DNA from 2 places in the Nocardia sp. NPDC052316 genome. Region 1 is predicted to be linked to the other one. Evidence: riboswitches for the same ligand, from Rfam matches in the RefSeq annotation. Region 1 holds a riboswitch; the other holds the start of a gene.
The links. Region 1 has a riboswitch for glycine ahead of glyA (serine hydroxymethyltransferase). Riboswitches for the same ligand answer to the same signal wherever they lie in the genome.
Positions count from the first base shown of each region.

Region 2: it holds a riboswitch for glycine, as region 1 does, so the genes downstream of both, gcvP (aminomethyl-transferring glycine dehydrogenase) here and glyA (serine hydroxymethyltransferase) in region 1, are expected to answer to the same signal.

Region 1 is NZ_JBIUBB010000002.1:636,700-644,499, reverse strand. It holds gene ACIHA7_RS09690 (PQQ-binding-like beta-propeller repeat protein) at 1-350, shown strand, start outside; gene pqqA (pyrroloquinoline quinone precursor peptide PqqA) at 366-482, opposite strand; gene ACIHA7_RS09680 (PQQ-dependent sugar dehydrogenase) at 665-1,693, shown strand; gene ACIHA7_RS09675 (L-serine ammonia-lyase) at 1,698-3,065, opposite strand; gene glyA (serine hydroxymethyltransferase) at 3,062-4,357, opposite strand; glycine riboswitch at 4,399-4,493, opposite strand; gene ACIHA7_RS09665 (IclR family transcriptional regulator) at 4,697-5,482, opposite strand; gene ACIHA7_RS09660 (GMC family oxidoreductase) at 5,495-7,054, opposite strand; gene ACIHA7_RS09655 (APC family permease) at 7,047-7,800, opposite strand, start outside.
Region 2 is NZ_JBIUBB010000002.1:1,207,615-1,215,414, forward strand. It holds gene ACIHA7_RS12320 (VWA domain-containing protein) at 1-1,051, shown strand, start outside; gene gcvP (aminomethyl-transferring glycine dehydrogenase) at 1,322-4,144, opposite strand; glycine riboswitch at 4,295-4,394, opposite strand; gene ACIHA7_RS12330 (MerR family transcriptional regulator) at 4,661-5,254, opposite strand; gene ACIHA7_RS12335 (bifunctional nuclease family protein) at 5,456-5,929, opposite strand; gene ACIHA7_RS12340 (MerR family transcriptional regulator) at 6,183-6,977, opposite strand; gene ACIHA7_RS12345 (FHA domain-containing protein) at 7,033-7,518, opposite strand; gene gcvH (glycine cleavage system protein GcvH) at 7,687-7,800, opposite strand, start outside.

The DNA of each region.
Region 1 (7,800 bases):
CCACCCCGAATCCCACCGAGGGCTGCCTGATCAATGTGCCCCCGGTACCGATGTCTCCGCTGTGCCAGCTCGCGATGCCGAACGCCGTGACCACCACCCCGGGCCTGGTCTACGAGGGCAGCATGGACGGCAAGATGCGCGTCTTCGCGGCCGACACCGGCGCGATCCTCTGGCAATACAACACCGCGAAACCGTTCAAGACGGTCAACGGCGTGCCTGGCCTCGGCGGCGCCATCAACGGTCACGGCGCCGTCGTCGCGAACGGCATGTTGTTCACCAACTCCGGTTACGGACGCCAGATCACCACCGGCATGCCGGGCAATGTGCTGCTGGCATTCGGCCTGCCGTAACCGCGCGGACAGATATCAGCTACGGCCCGCGTAGGCGGTGATTTCGAGGGCGGTATCGAAGAAGGCGAAATCGGGTCGGTGCCAAGCCTTCTTGACTACCGCGAGAATGGTGTTCCGGCCGCTGGCGTGCATGCGAATGCCTCCGATTGTCGCTCGAGAAAGATTCGGACTTCATGAGCGTAAGACGCCGTACACCCGTTATCTTCCCCAGTCGTTCTCCAGTCGAGATGACCGCCGAGATATGGCTCTACTTAGCTATGACTTCAACACTTCGAAGTACGGCACATTTCGCCGGCACCGCTGTGATCGCGGTAATGGCAACTTTTTTCGTCGCGCTGCCGAGTTCCCTCGCGGCGCCGGTCACCACGGCAGGACCCCCGGACCTCAATGCCCCGCAAGAGGTGGCGCGGGACATCGACGCGCCTTGGGGTCTGACCTTCCTCCCGGACGGTGCCGCCCTGGTAGCCGAGCGCGATACCGGCGTGATCAAGCGCATCGCACCCGGCACCACACCCACGCAGGTGTACCGGGTGCCCGGCGTGGTCGCGCGCGGCGAGGGCGGACTGCTCGGCCTCGCCGTCTCGCCGAAGTACGCCGAAAACGGTTACGTCTACGCCTATTTCACCGCCAGTGGCGATAACCGAATCGTGCGCTTCCGCCTGGACGGACAACCGCAAGCGATCTTCACCGGAATCGCGAAGGCCAACATTCACAATGGCGGCCGCATCGCCTTCGGCCCCGACGGCATGCTCTATGTCGGAACCGGCGACGCCGGACAACGGAACAGGTCGCAGGACCCGGCCAGCCCCAACGGCAAGATCCTCCGACTGGACCCCGACGGCAAACCGGCCCCGGGCAACCCCACCCCGAATTCGCCGGTCTACTCCCTCGGCCACCGCAACGTGCAGGGTCTGGCGTGGGACGCCACCGGGCGGCTCTACGCGACCGAGTTCGGGCAGGACACCTACGACGAGGTCAACCTGATCGAGCCGAAGCGCAACTACGGCTGGCCCGTCGTTGAGGGCAAGGGCGACACCCAGAACGGCCGCTACACCAACCCGCTCGTCACCTGGTCGACCAGCGAAGCCTCCCCCTCCGGCCTCGCGATCACCGCGAACACGCTGTACGTCGCCGCACTGCGCGGCCAGCGACTGTGGACCATCCCGCAGCGCGCCGACGGCACGCTGGACCGGCCGGTAGCGCAGCTGCGCAGCAAGTACGGCCGACTGCGCACCCCGGTGGTGGCACCGGACGGCGCGCTGTGGCTCACCACCTCCAACACCGACGGCCGCGGCACCGTCCGGGCCGGCGACGACCGAGTCGTCCGCTTCCCGGCACGCTAGCCGGTCAGCACTCCACCACGGCTACCGCCAAGCCGCCACGCGAGGTCTCCTTGTACTTGTCGAGCATGTCCGCCCCGGTCGCCCGCATGGTCTGGATGACCTGGTCCAGCGAGACATGATGCATCCCGTCACCGCGGATCGCCATGCGAGCCGCGGTGATTGCCTTGACCGCCGCGATCCCGTTGCGTTCGATGCACGGGATCTGTACCAGTCCGCCGATGGGGTCGCAGGTGAGGCCGAGGTTGTGTTCCATGCCGATCTCCGCGGCGTTCTCGATCTGCCGGGGCGTGCCGCCGAGGACGGCGGCCAGTCCGGCGGCGGCCATCGCGCAGGCCGAACCGACCTCACCCTGGCAGCCCACCTCGGCACCGGATATCGAAGCGTTCTCCTTCATCAGCTGCCCGATCGCACCCGCGGTGAGCAGGAACTCGACCACACTGTCCGCGTCTGCTGTGACGAAACGCTGAATGTAGTGCAGCACAGCGGGAATGATGCCCGCGGCACCGTTGGTCGGCGCGGTGACGACCCGACCGCCCGCGGCGTTCTCCTCGTTGACCGCCATCGCGTACAACGTCACCCACTCCATCGCGCGCAGCGGGTCGTTGTCCTCCGCTTCGGCGCCGAGCCGCTCGAACAGGTTCGCCGCACGCCGGCGCACCCGCAGCGTGCCGGGCAGCACGCCGCCCGTCGACATGCCGCGCGCCACACAGCGTTGCATGACCTCCCAGATGTCGAGCAGCTCCGCACGCACCTGATCCGCACTGCGCGAAGACATTTCGTTGGCGAGCACCACGGCGCTGATCGACAGTCCGGTGGCGTCGGTGATGGCGAGCAGCTCGTCCGCCGAGCCGAACGGGTAGGCCACCGTGACCGGCGCCTCGACGGCACGCCCGTCGATCTCGTCCTCGTCGAGGACGAAACCGCCGCCGACCGAGTAATACCGGCGTTCGAGCAGCACCCGCCCGGCCGCGTCGCGCGCGGCGAACAACATGCCATTGGTATGAAAGGCCAACCGGGTCAGCCCGAGCAACTCGACGTCCTCGTCCACGGCGAACGCGATCGAGTGCACACCGCCCAGATACAGCCGCCCGGTAGCGCGGGCCGTGGCGACGGTGGCGCGCATGGCGTCCGGGTCGACGCTCTCCGGTTGCGCACCGGACAGTCCGGCCACAATCGCCTCGACACTGCCGTGACCACGCCCCGTCGCCCCGAGCGACCCGTACAGCTCCACCCGCAGCGCGGCCGTCTCGTGCAGCACACTGCGGTCTTTCAAACGCTCTACGAATGCGGCCGCGGCGCGCATCGGCCCGACCGTGTGCGAGCTCGACGGGCCCACGCCGACCCGGAACAGGTCGAAAACGCTGATCGTCACGCCGGATTCCGCATTCCGACGTAGAGCGGGAACTGCTGCACCAAGGCGTCCACCCGCTTGGTGAGCGCCGCCGAGGCCTCGCCGGTACACAGCGCCGTCGCGATGACGTCGGCGACCTCGGTAAACGCCGCCAGATCGAAGCCGCGCGCGGCCAGCGCCGGTGTGCCGATCCGTAGCCCGGAGCTGATCATCGGCGGTCGCGGATCGAAGGGAATGGCGTTGCGGTTCACCGTGATGCCCAGCCGCTGCAACAGATCCTCGCCCTGCTTACCGTCCAGCGCGGCATCGCGCAGATCGACGAGCACAAGGTGCACATCGGTGCCGCCGCTGACCACACCGATACCGGCCGCCCGGCAGTCCTCGGCCAGCAGCCGCTCGGCGAGCAGCCGCGCGCCGGCGAGGGTCCGTTCCTGCCGTTCGCGGAACGCGGGCTCGGCCGCCATCTTGAAGGCGACCGCCTTGGCCGCGATCACATGCTCGAGCGGCCCGCCCTGCTGGCCGGGGAACACCGCCGAATCCAGCTTCTTACCCAATTCCGGTGTGGCGAGGACGAATCCACCGCGCGGGCCGCCCAGCGTCTTGTGCGTGGTCGAGGTGACGACGTGCGCGTGCGGCACCGGCGAGGGATGCAACCCGGCCGCGACGAGACCGGCGAAGTGCGCCATATCGACCATCAGGTAGGCGCCGACCTGGTCGGCGATGCGCCGGAATTCGGCGAAGTCCAGCTGCCGCGGATAGGCCGACCAACCCGCGATGATCAGCTTCGGCTGATGCTCTTCGGCCAGGCGCGCCACCTCGGCCATGTCGACCAACTGATCCTCGGCCCGAACATGGTATGCCGCAACGTCGTACAGCCGTCCGGAAAAGTTGATCTTCATGCCGTGCGTGAGGTGGCCACCGTGATCGAGCGCCAAGCCGAGAATGCTGTCACCGGGTCGCAGCAGCGCGTGCATCACCGCGGCGTTCGCCTGCGCACCCGAGTGTGGTTGCACGTTCGCGTATTCGGCGCCGAACAGCGCGCACAGCCGCGTGCGGGCCAGCGACTCGATCTCGTCGATGTGCTCGCAGCCGCCGTAGTAGCGGCGACCCGGATAGCCCTCGGCGTACTTGTTGGTCAACACGGTGCCCTGGGCCTGCATCACCGCGAGCGGCGCGTAGTTCTCCGACGCGATCATCTCCAGTCCGCGCTGCTGGCGATCGGTCTCCCGATCGATCATCGCGGCGACCACCGGGTCGAATTCGCGCAGGGAGACATCGAGTGGGGTGCGGAGATCGGCGGCGGGATCTGCCATGGGGAGCCTTTCGTCGACGCGTGCGCGCGCGTGGGTGTGGCTCCTCCCGCTCTGTCCTAGGGCCTGAGAGATTCACGCGTTCCGCGTTTGCCCCGTCGGCGAGTGCCTCGATGCACTACTTTTCAGAGTTGCCTGATGCGCAGCGGTACTGGGCCTGAGAGTTTCCCGGGAGGTGTTGCTCCTTCGGCTCTCCATCCACGGGATGGAGATCTCCCGCTGCGTGTGCGGCGAATATTCAGTTGTTGCATATAGCGCAACAACTGCGCAATACGGCACTCAGTATTGTCGGCGGTCGCGCGCGTTGTCAATGGCGAGCCCCGGCAGTTCCAGCCCGGCCGGTCAGCCGAAGTAGCCGAGCCTGCGGCTGATGTCCGCGGCGCTCGCGATCGCCAGCTCCGCCATCGGCGCGAAGCGGTCCGGCCCGAGCCGATACGACGGCCCCGAAACGCTGAGCGCCGCGACGATCGCGCCGTTGCTGTCGAAGACGGGAGCGGCGACGGCGTTCAGCCCGATCTCCAATTCCTCACGCACACTTGCCCACCCGTTCTCGCGCACCGCCACGAGTTGGGCGGCCAGATCGGCGACCTTGGTCAGCGTGTTCGCGGTATAGCCCTCCAGCTTCGGCCCGACCTGCTTCCGCAGCGCCGCCGGCGCGAGTCCGGACAGCAGCACCTTGCCGCTCGACGTGGCGTGCGCCGGGCAGCTCTGCCCGACCCAGGACCGCAGCGCGATCGACCCGGTGCCCGCCGCCTCGACGATATTGATGATCCGATTCCCGTCCAGCACAGCGATATTCGTGGTCTCCCCCGTTTCAGCCGCCAGCGCGTTGCACGCGCCCTGGCTCTGCCCGACGAGATCGACCTGCGCACTGGTGGATCCGGCCAGCCGGACGATGGAGAAACCCAGCCGGTACTTGCCGCGGTCGGAGAGCTGCTCGACGTAACCGCGGGATTCCAGCACGGCGACCAGCCGGGAGACGGTAGATTTGTGCACACCCAGTTCGGCGGCGATCTCCGTGACGCCGGCCTGCCCCAGCTTGGCGATGATCTCCATCACCAGCAGCGCGCGGTCGACCGACTGCACCGCGGCTGCCCTACCTGTGTCCTCACCATCCTGTTTCGCCATGACGCCGTCATTCTAGGCTGATCCCCTGATCAGGTCCGCGCACTTCTCCGCCATGGCCATGACCGTGATGTTGGGATTCACCGCGGGCAGTTTCGGCATCGCCGACGCGTCGACCACCCGCAGCCGCGACACCCCCTTCACCCGCAGCTCCGGATCGAGCACCGCCAGCGGGTCCTCGGGCGCACCCATCCGCGCAGTGGCGGCCGGGTGGTACACCGTGTTGTGCGTGGCGTGGATATAGCTCAGCAGTTCGTCGTCGGTGCGCGCATCCGGTCCCGGGGCCAGTTCTGCGGCGACCCACTCGCGCAGCGGTGATTGCTCGGCGATCCGGCGGGCCAATCGAACTCCGGCGAGCATGACGCGTTCGTCGTGACCGTCCGGATCGGTGAAGTATCGCGGGTCGACCCTCGGCCGATCCCGGAAGTCGCGGGTGCGTAGCCGGACGGTGCCGCGCGAGCGTCCCTGAGTCACGTTGGGGGTCAGGCAGAAACCGTTGTCGGTGGTCGGGTAGCCGTGGCGCAGGGTGTTCATATCGAACGGCACGCTGCCGTAGTGCATCATCACGTCCGGCAGGCGCAGTGACTCGTCGGTGGTCGCGAAAAGGCCGATCTCCCACCACTGCGTCGAGGTCCGCACCATCGGCTCGGCGGCATCCCAGAACACCAGCCCTTCCACGTGGTCGTCGAGATTCGCGCCGACACCGGGCGCGTCGACCAGCACCGGGATACCGATCTCGCGCAGATGGTCGGCGGGCCCGATCCCGGACAGCATCAACAACTTCGGCGTATCGATGGCACCCGCGGTGACGACCACCTCGCGCCGAGCCGAGACGGTGTCGTAGCCGGTGAGATCGGGGCGTTGGTAGCGCACGCCGGTCGCGCCGCGGGCCTCGTCGAAGAGGATCTCGCTGACCCGGCAGTCGGTGCGCACCACCAGATTCCGCCGCGAGTTCAGCACCGGATGCAGGTATGCGTGCGATGTCGACATGCGCGTGCCGTCTTCGGCCGCGTTGATCTGGAACCAGCCCGCCCCGTTGCGCACGGTGGTACCCCGGTTGAATTGCACCGTCGGCAAACCGACCGCGGCGGCCGCTTCGAGCACCGCGAGGCCGCACGGGTCGACGGGCGGAACATCGCGCAGCCGAACAGGTCCGGTGCGTCCGTGCTGCTCGCCGGGCGCGTCGTTGTTCTCCAGCCGCGTGACGTAGGGCAGCACCTCGGCCGCGCTCCACCCCTTCGCGCCGAGGGCGGCCCACTCGTCCAGATTCTCCGCGGGCGGCCAGAAGGCGATACAGGAGTTGTGCGAGGAACATCCGCCGAGCACCTTCGCGCGGGCATGGCGCAGATAGCTGTTCCCGCGTTCCTGCGGCTCGATCAGGTAGTCCCAGTCGTAGCCGGAATCCAGCAGGTGCATCCAGCGGGTGAGCTCGAGAATCGCGCGATCGTCGACGTCGGACGGGCCCGCCTCGAGCAGGCACACCGACACGTCCGGATCCTCGCTGAGCCGGGCGGCGAGCACGCATCCGGCGGTCCCGCCGCCCGCGATCACGTAGTCGAACACGGTGTCAGCCATCGGCTCGCACCTCCGCCGCGTGCGCGGCGAGCGTGCCGATTCGATGGCGCCCCTTCACCGCGTACCACAGCAGGCCGGAGCCGAGGATGAGCCCGATGTAGACGAACGCGCCCCAGGTGTTGTACCAGGGGCTGCCGTACACCCCGGGGCGCGGCCAGGCCAGGTTGAGCGCCATGCCGACGCCCCACACCACCGCGACGATATTGACGAGCATGCCCCACCGTCCCATCGTGAAGTAGCCGCCTTCGGCCAGTTCCTTCGGCGGCCACTGCCCTTGCAGCCGCTGCTTCAGCATCGGCCCGGTCACCATCAGGTAGGCCAGGTAGATCATGATGATTGCGATCGAAGTCAGCACGGTGAAGATCTTGGGCTGGCCGACATTGATCACCAGGATGAGCGCGGCGAGGACGCCGATCAGGATGGCCGGAATCACCGGCGTCTGTGTCTTGGGGTGCACCCGGGCGAGCTTCTCGCCGAACGGCAGCGCGTTGTCCCTGGCCATCGCGAAGGTCAACCGGATGGCGGCGGTGTGCACGGCGAGCGAACAGACCGTCACCGCGATCACGATGCAGCACAGGAAGATCGTGCCGAGCGGACCCCACATCACCTGTTCGACAATGTATTGCAGGCCGCCGCTGGAGCTGCCGATCTGCGGATCGTCGAGATCCGGGGCCGCCATCACGGCGAAGGCCAGGATCGCACCGCCGATGACGAACGAGGCGAGCACGGCGCGCAGGATGGCCTTC
Region 2 (7,800 bases), 570 kb from region 1:
GGCGGTCGCCGTCGGGTCCGCGATCTCCGGCGCCGAGCCGCTCACCGAGCAGGCCGCGCAGTCCGGTCAGGCGGTGTCCGCCATCTCCGGGCTCGCCGCCGACGCGCCCGACGCACCGCACACCTCGGCGGCATTCGGCATCATCGCCAGTGCTCCGCAGACCGCCACCGTACACGCCGTCGCCACCACCGAGCAGCAGGCGAAAACCCAAGCGGGACTGACCGTCTACCAGCCGACCGGTGCCGCACCGGTCGCCGATCACCCCGCCGCGCTGATGTCCGGCCCGTGGGTGGACAAGACGCAGAATCTCATCGGCGGTCTCTTCGCCGACTACCTACGCGCCCCCGAGCAAGCCCAAACATTCACCGCCGCAGGCTTCACCACCGCGCCGGCGAGCACCCCCGTACCGTCGCGGGCCACGCTCGACAAGGTGCGCGACATCATGGCCAATCCGGTCCTCGGGGTGCAATCCACTGTCCTGGTCGATGTCTCGGCCTCCATGACGACCACCGACGGTTCGATGACCCGGCTCGCGAACGTGCTTGCCGCCCTGAACTCCACGATGACCGTGATGCCGCCCGACTTCGGCCTCGGCTTCTGGACCTTCGGCAAGAACCTCGACGGCACCACGCCGTACAAGGTGCAGGCCGCCACCGCCCCGCTCACCAATGATCAACGCACCAAGCTCAGCACCGCGTTGACTGCCGTGCGGGCCAGCGATCTTCGCGCCGATCAGGCGTACCCGACCCTCATCGCCGCGTACAAGAACGCGATCAAGGGATACACCGCGGGCCGCACGAATTCGGTGCTGCTCATCACCGACGGGCCCGAGGACGACTCGACGGTCACCGGCGCCGAACTCGCCAGCGACATGGCCGCCGCGATCGACCGCGCCCACCCCGTTCGCGTCGACATCATCGTGATCGGCGGGCAAGGCACCCAGACGCTGAAGAGCATCTCCGAGCAGACCGGCGGCACCTACACCCGCGTCGCGACCTCCGACGATCTCAAATTCGCCTCCGCCGTCGTGCAATCCCTCACCACGCCGTAGCTCCCCACGACTCTCGCTCCCCCGCAACGGCTTTCGCATGCAATGCGGTGCACAGGCGAGCCGGTGCGGAACCCACCACGCCGTAGCGCCCACGGCTATTGCTCTCACGCAGGGACTTTGGCGTGCAATGCGGACTGCGGGCGCAGCGAGCCAATGCGGAACGCACCGCTCGGACGACCGAAGGCGCCCTCCGCTGATCTCAGCGGAGGGCGCCTTCGGCGTGCGTTGTTCGAGAGAGACCGTGATCGAGGCCGCCTCTAGTTCACCTGGCTACTCGGCGTACGCCTCCAGCGGCGGGCACGAGCACACCAGATTACGGTCGCCGTAAGCCCCATCGATCCGGCGCACCGGCGGCCACACCTTCGCCCGCGCATGACCGAGACCCCGTGGGTACACCGCGGTTTCGCGGCTGTACGGGTGCTCCCACTCACCGACCAGGCTGGCCGCGGTGTGCGGCGCACCGCGCAACGGGCTGTCGGTGACCGGCCAGACGCCGGCCGCCACCTGATCGATCTCCTTGCGGATCGCGATCATCGCCTCGATGAAATCGTCCAGCTCGGCCAGGTTCTCGCTCTCGGTGGGCTCCACCATCAGCGTGCCCGCCACCGGGAAGCTCATGGTCGGCGCGTGGAACCCGTAGTCCGCCAGGCGCTTTGCCACATCGTCGACGGTGACGCCGGTCTGCTTGGTTATCTCCCGCAGGTCCAGGATGCACTCGTGCGCGACCATGCCGTGCTCGCCGGTGTAGAGCACCGGGTAGTACTCGTCCAGCCTGCGCGCGATGTAGTTGGCCGACGCGATCGCCGTCAAGGTGGCGCTGCGCAGCCCGTCCGCACCCATCATCCGGATGTAGGCCCAGGTGATCGGCAGGATCGAGGCGGAGCCGTAGTTCGCGGCCGACACCGCGTGCGAGTCGGTCACCAGCGGATCGCCCGGGAGGTACTGCGCCAGGTGCGAGCGGACCGCCACCGGGCCGACGCCGGGACCGCCGCCGCCGTGCGGGATGCAGAACGTCTTGTGCAGGTTCAGGTGGCTCACGTCGCCGCCGAACTTGCCCGGACGGGCAAGTCCGACAAGCGCATTCAGGTTCGCGCCGTCGACGTAGACCTGACCGCCCGCGTCGTGCACCAGCTCGCACAGCTCGGCGACCTCGTGCTCGTAGACGCCGTGCGTGGACGGGTAGGTGATCATGATGCAGGCCAGCCGGGCGGCGTGGTCGGCGATCTTGGCGCGCAGGTCGTCCAGGTCAATATCGCCGTTCTCGCGGCACTTGACCACCTCGACGCGCAGTCCGGCCATCGCCGCCGAGGCCGCGTTGGTGCCGTGCGCGCTGGACGGGATCAGGCAGGTATCCCGGTGCGTGTCACCACGATCCAGGTGATAGCGCCGGATCGCCAGCAGGCCGGCGTACTCGCCCTGGCTGCCCGCGTTGGGCTGCAAGCTCACCGAGTCGTAACCGGTGATGGCGCACAGCCACTGCTCCAGATCGGTGATCACCTGCAGCAGGCCGGGGGCGTCCTCGACCGGGGCGTACGGGTGCACGCGGGCGAAGCCTGGCCAGGTGATGGCCTCCATCTCGGCGGTCGCGTTGAGCTTCATGGTGCAGGAACCGAGCGGAATCATGCTGCGGTCCAAGGCAATATCCTTGTCCGACAGCGACCGCAGGTAGCGCAGCATCGCGGTTTCGGTGTGGTACTTGGTGAACGCCGGGTGGTCGAGGAACCCGGAGGTGCGGTTCTCGATCGCGGCGACCGGGGCCGGCCCGCTCTGCTCGGCCGACAGTGTGGTGCCGAAGGACTCGAGCACGGCCGCGACATGCGCCTCGGTGGTCGCCTCGTCGCAGGCGATGCCGACATGATCGGCGTCGACCAGGCGCAGGTTGATCCCGCGCGACTTCGCCTTCGCGACAACGGCTTCCGCACCGCCTGGCACGTGCGCGAGCACGGTGTCGAAGAACGTGTCGTGCACCACCGCGCCGTCGAGCCCGGCCGCGATGGTGGCCGCGTGCCGGTGCACGCGGCGGGCGATCTCGCGCAGCCCGTCGGCACCGTGGTAGCTGGCGTACATCGCCGCGACGATGGCCAGCAGCACCTGCGCGGTACAGATGTTGGAGGTGGCCTTCTCACGCCGGATGTGCTGTTCCCTGGTCTGCAACGCCAGCCGGTAGGCCACGTCGCCGTCGGCGTCCACCGAGACGCCGACCAGCCTGCCCGGCAGCTGCCTGGCATACGCCGTGCGCACTGCCAGATACCCCGCGTGCGGCCCGCCGAAGCCGAGCGGCACACCGAAACGCTGGGTGGTGCCGAAGCACACGTCCGCGCCTTGGTCGCCGGGCGAGGCGATCAGCGTCATCGCCAGCAGATCCGCGCCGACCGCGACCAGCGCGCCGCGCTCGTGCGTCGCGCCGATCAGCGACGTCCAGTCGACTACACGCCCGGACGCGCCGGGAGCCTGCACCAGCACACCGAAGAACTCGCCTTCGGGCAACTCGCCGCCCGCCAGATCCGCCGGAACGAGCTCGATACCCAGCGGCTGGGCCCGGGTGGTCAGCACGGTTTTGGTCTGCGGAAACAGGTCGGTGTCGATGACCAGGCGCGCCGACTTCGACCGGCTCGCCCGGTGCAGCAGGGTCATCGCCTCGGCGGCCGCGGTGGCCTCGTCGAGCATGGACGCGTTGGCCACGTCCATGCCGGTCAGCTCCGACACCATGGTCTGGAAGTTGAGCAGCGCCTCGAGCCTGCCCTGGCTGATCTCCGGCTGGTACGGCGTGTAGGCCGTGTACCAGGCAGGGTTCTCCAGCAGGTTGCGTACCAGCACCGGCGGGGTCAGCGTGTCGTAGTAGCCGAGCCCGATCATCGAGGTGGCCACGGTGTTGGCGTGGGCGAGCCCGGCGAGTTCGGTGAGCACCTCGTGTTCGGTTGCCGCGGGCGGCAATCCGGCGAGTCCGGACCCGTCCAGGATGGTCGCGGGCAAGGCCTTCGTGGCGAGCTCGTCGAGCGAGCCGACGCCTACGACGTCCAGGATCCGGGCGAGTTCGCCCCGGTCGGGTCCGATGTGGCGGTCGGCGAATGAGCGAGTCACGGCAGCTCCCATTGGGTCGGGCGGGTCGACGGGGGTCGACGAGTACCAGCCCTCCCCCTCTGTTTTTGTTGCCTGAGAGATTCGGACGCCGCGGCCTACGAGTAGGCCGAGCCCCTTTCCCCATCGGCGGGCAGCCCGAAGCCACCGCTTTCCAGAGGCGCCCAAGCCCGCACGGTCCCTGTTGCCTGAGAGATTGACGGGGAGGTGCTGCTCCTTCGGCGCCCGGACTCTGACGAACCCGGGACTCTCCCGCACGGCGTTGGCGCGCCACCAGTTTAAGCCGATGACACGCCGGAACGTGGCACTGGTCCCGTCCCGGCGGTGTCGCGCTCGTCACGTGCAGGTCAGGACGGTTTCAACAAAGACATAGCTAGATGCGCATATCTACTTAACAACATGTTTTATGTGGTGCCATAACCCTAGGCGGGCATCCCTCCCCTCTGCACCAAAAATCAAGTGCCACACAGCACAACACCCCGCTACCCTCGATTCGTCGGGGAGGCGGGGTGTTGTTTCGGTTGGCTATTCTTATCCGGTCTTGCGACTCATCCGTGCCTTGCGCCGGTAGGACAGCTCGTCCTCCGGGCGCTCGGTCACCGCGGACGCGCGTTCCGCAGGGAAGTTGGCGATGGCGCCGGTGAGTTCATGCATGGCTCCGCTGATGGCGATTCCGAAGACGCCTTGCCCGCCCTGCAGTAAATCGACTACCTCCTCGGCCGAGGTGCACTCGTACACCGAGGTACCGTCGGAGAACAGGGTGATGCCGGCGAGGTCCTGCACTCCCCTGCTGCGTAGGTGGTCGACCGCTATCCGAATGTTCTGTAGCGAGATGCCCGCGTCGAGCAGCCGCTTCACGATCTTGAGGACGAGGATGTCCTTGAACGAGTACAGCCGCTGGCTCCCCGAGCCCGCGGCGCTGCGGATGGAGGGCACCACCAATCCGGTGCGCGCCCAGTAGTCGAGCTGCCGGTAGGTGATCCCGGCCACCTGGCATGCACTGGGTACCCGGTAGCCGACCAGATCGTCGGGAACCGAGTCGTCCGGGAACAGGCCTGGCTGTACCACATCCTGCGATTGCTCTGCCACTGACCACTCCCTTGCTTCGCCGACGGCTAGCCTCATCGATGACCCGGCTCCGTTTCGACCACTGCGTGTACTGACGATCTGGCCAAAACGGACGTGGCCCAACTATCGAGATTACTCCCCTTGATTGTCCAGGGAGCACCATCGTGGAGCCAAACGCGACGCGCGGTTAAAGTCTCGACCTCTGGTTCAGCTCCGCGCGTCGTCGGCGTGGCGGCACCGGGGCGGCGGATGGGCCGCTCAGCTGTCGGTGGCCTTGAAGTCGTCCGGTGAGACGGACTCGAGAAATTCCTTGAACTTCTCCACCTCGTCCTCGCGCTCGTCCGGCATCACCAGCCCCGCTTCCTCGAGCACCGGCTCCTCGGCGTAGATCGGGCAACCGACCCGCAAGGCGATCGCTACCGAATCCGACGGCCTGGCCGAGATGTGCAGATCATTCTCGAACACCAGGTCCGCGTAGAAGGTGCCTTCCTGCAGGTCGACGATGCGCACCTCTTTGAGGGTGTGCCCGAGCTCGGTGATCAGGATCTTGATCAGATCGTGGGTCAGCGGGCGGATCGGGGTCACCCCCTCCTGCTCCAGCACGATCGCGGTCGCCTCCGCCTGCCCGATCCAAATCGGTAGGTACCGATCCCCCGACACCTCACGAAGCAACAGCACGGGTTGGTTCTGTGGCTGCTCGACACGAATGCCGATAACGCGCATCTCACTCATGCCTGCACCTCGCTGACGACAATCAGCCCCGGCACGCGCGACACACGCTGTGACATGATTCGTTCGCTACGCTCACTCATCGCACTGCCTCCCAATACTCGCCGGCCGCCCGGCACGACCACCGCCCAGCTCGCCGTACCAACGAGTCTAGGCGAACCCGCGCGGGTGCAGTGATCGGTGTGCACAGCCGAAATCGGCGTGTTGGATGACCGAAACATGACACCGATCGCGCATCGCCGGTCGAACGGGATGTTCAGCCGCCCAGCGACGTCCGCACCGACGACTTCACCAGACAGGTGTGCAGCGTCAGCGACAGCGCCGCGAGTTCGCGCACTGTTTCCTCGGCACGGGCGCGGGCACCGGCGTCCCGGCTCTTCGCGATGGGGGCGGCGATCTGCGCGACCAGCGCGGCCTCCCGATCGGCGGCCAGCTTGAACGCACGCAAATGCCGTGCCTCCAAACCGAATTCGGCCATTGCCTTGGCCGTCTTGGCGAGCGTCACCGCATCGCCGTCGAAGAATCCGGCCGGGCCCGGCGTGATGAGGTTCGCGCGAACCAGGTCGTTGAGGAAGGTCTCGTCGATGTCGGCCTGCGCGAGCAGATCCGCGCGGGTGAGCCGTATTTCATGATCGAAACGCAGATCGTCGGGGGAAATCTCGCTGGGCACCACGCCGAGCCTCCTCGGCGCCGCGGCACCGTTCCGATTCCCGCCGGATGTATCCGAGTGCTCGGAGTCGGACGCTGCCGACTCCGACGCACCCGTGCGACCGGAGTGCGCCCGGGCGCGGGCTTCCCGCACGCCGAGCGTCGCCGCACCGCTGTCGATCGCCTCGAGCTGTTCCTTGATCACCTTCAGCGGCAGGTACTGATCGCGTTGCGCGGTCAGTACGAACCGGAGCCGTTCACAATCGGCGACGGAGAATCTGCGGTAGCCCGAGGGCGTGCGCTCCGGCCGGATCAGGCCCTCCGCTTCGAGGAAGCGGATCTTGGAGATGGTGACGTCCGGAAAATCGGGGCGCAGCAGGTCGAGCACGGAGCCGATCGACATGCCTCCGCGGGCCCACTGCGCCGCGCCCGTCACTGCGCCGAATCCGTCACGACACTCATAGGCTGCCTGCACCCGCAGACGGCTCGTTCACCTGGGCCCGCGGTCCGGTGAGGAACACGAGACGGAACTTGCCGATCTGTACCTCGTCGCCGTTCTGGAGTTCCGAGGAGTCCACCGGCTCCCGATTCACATAGGTGCCGTTCAGGCTGCCCACATCGACAACCTGGAACGAATCGTCGTCCTGGCGGAACTCGGCATGCCGACGGCTGACGGTGACGTCGTCGAGAAAGATGTCACTGTCGGGGTGGCGGCCCGCCGACGTCGTCGGCTGATCCAGCAGGAACCGCGAGCCCGCGTTCGGGCCGCGCTTGACGACCAGGAGGGCCGCGCCAACGGGCAGACCCTCGACCCCTTGGACCGGCTGTTCACCGGTCGGCTCTCCGGAGCGCGACGCGTCGACCTCGTTCAGGAAATCCGCGCGGAAGACCGACGTCGTCTCGGCCGCGGTCTCCCCGTAACCCGGGTCTTTGTTCTCGCTCACCGTTTCTCTCCTCCTCGAACCTGATTATCCATGCAAGCAGGTGATACCTGTGGCACCACGACCTGCCGTCGAGTCCCTAGATTCCCGACCATGACTGTCGGCGCATCTGTTGGCATTGACCGTACCCTGCCAGGGCGTGCCCGTGCAGGTAGAACCGGGAAGGCTGATTCAGCCCCCGATAACTCCTTGATAACCTGCCGCATCCAGCAGTTCACCGAGGGTGGTGTCGAGGCCGGCGGCGTCCGCGACCTCGAGTTCGAACAGCCATCCGTCGCCGTACGG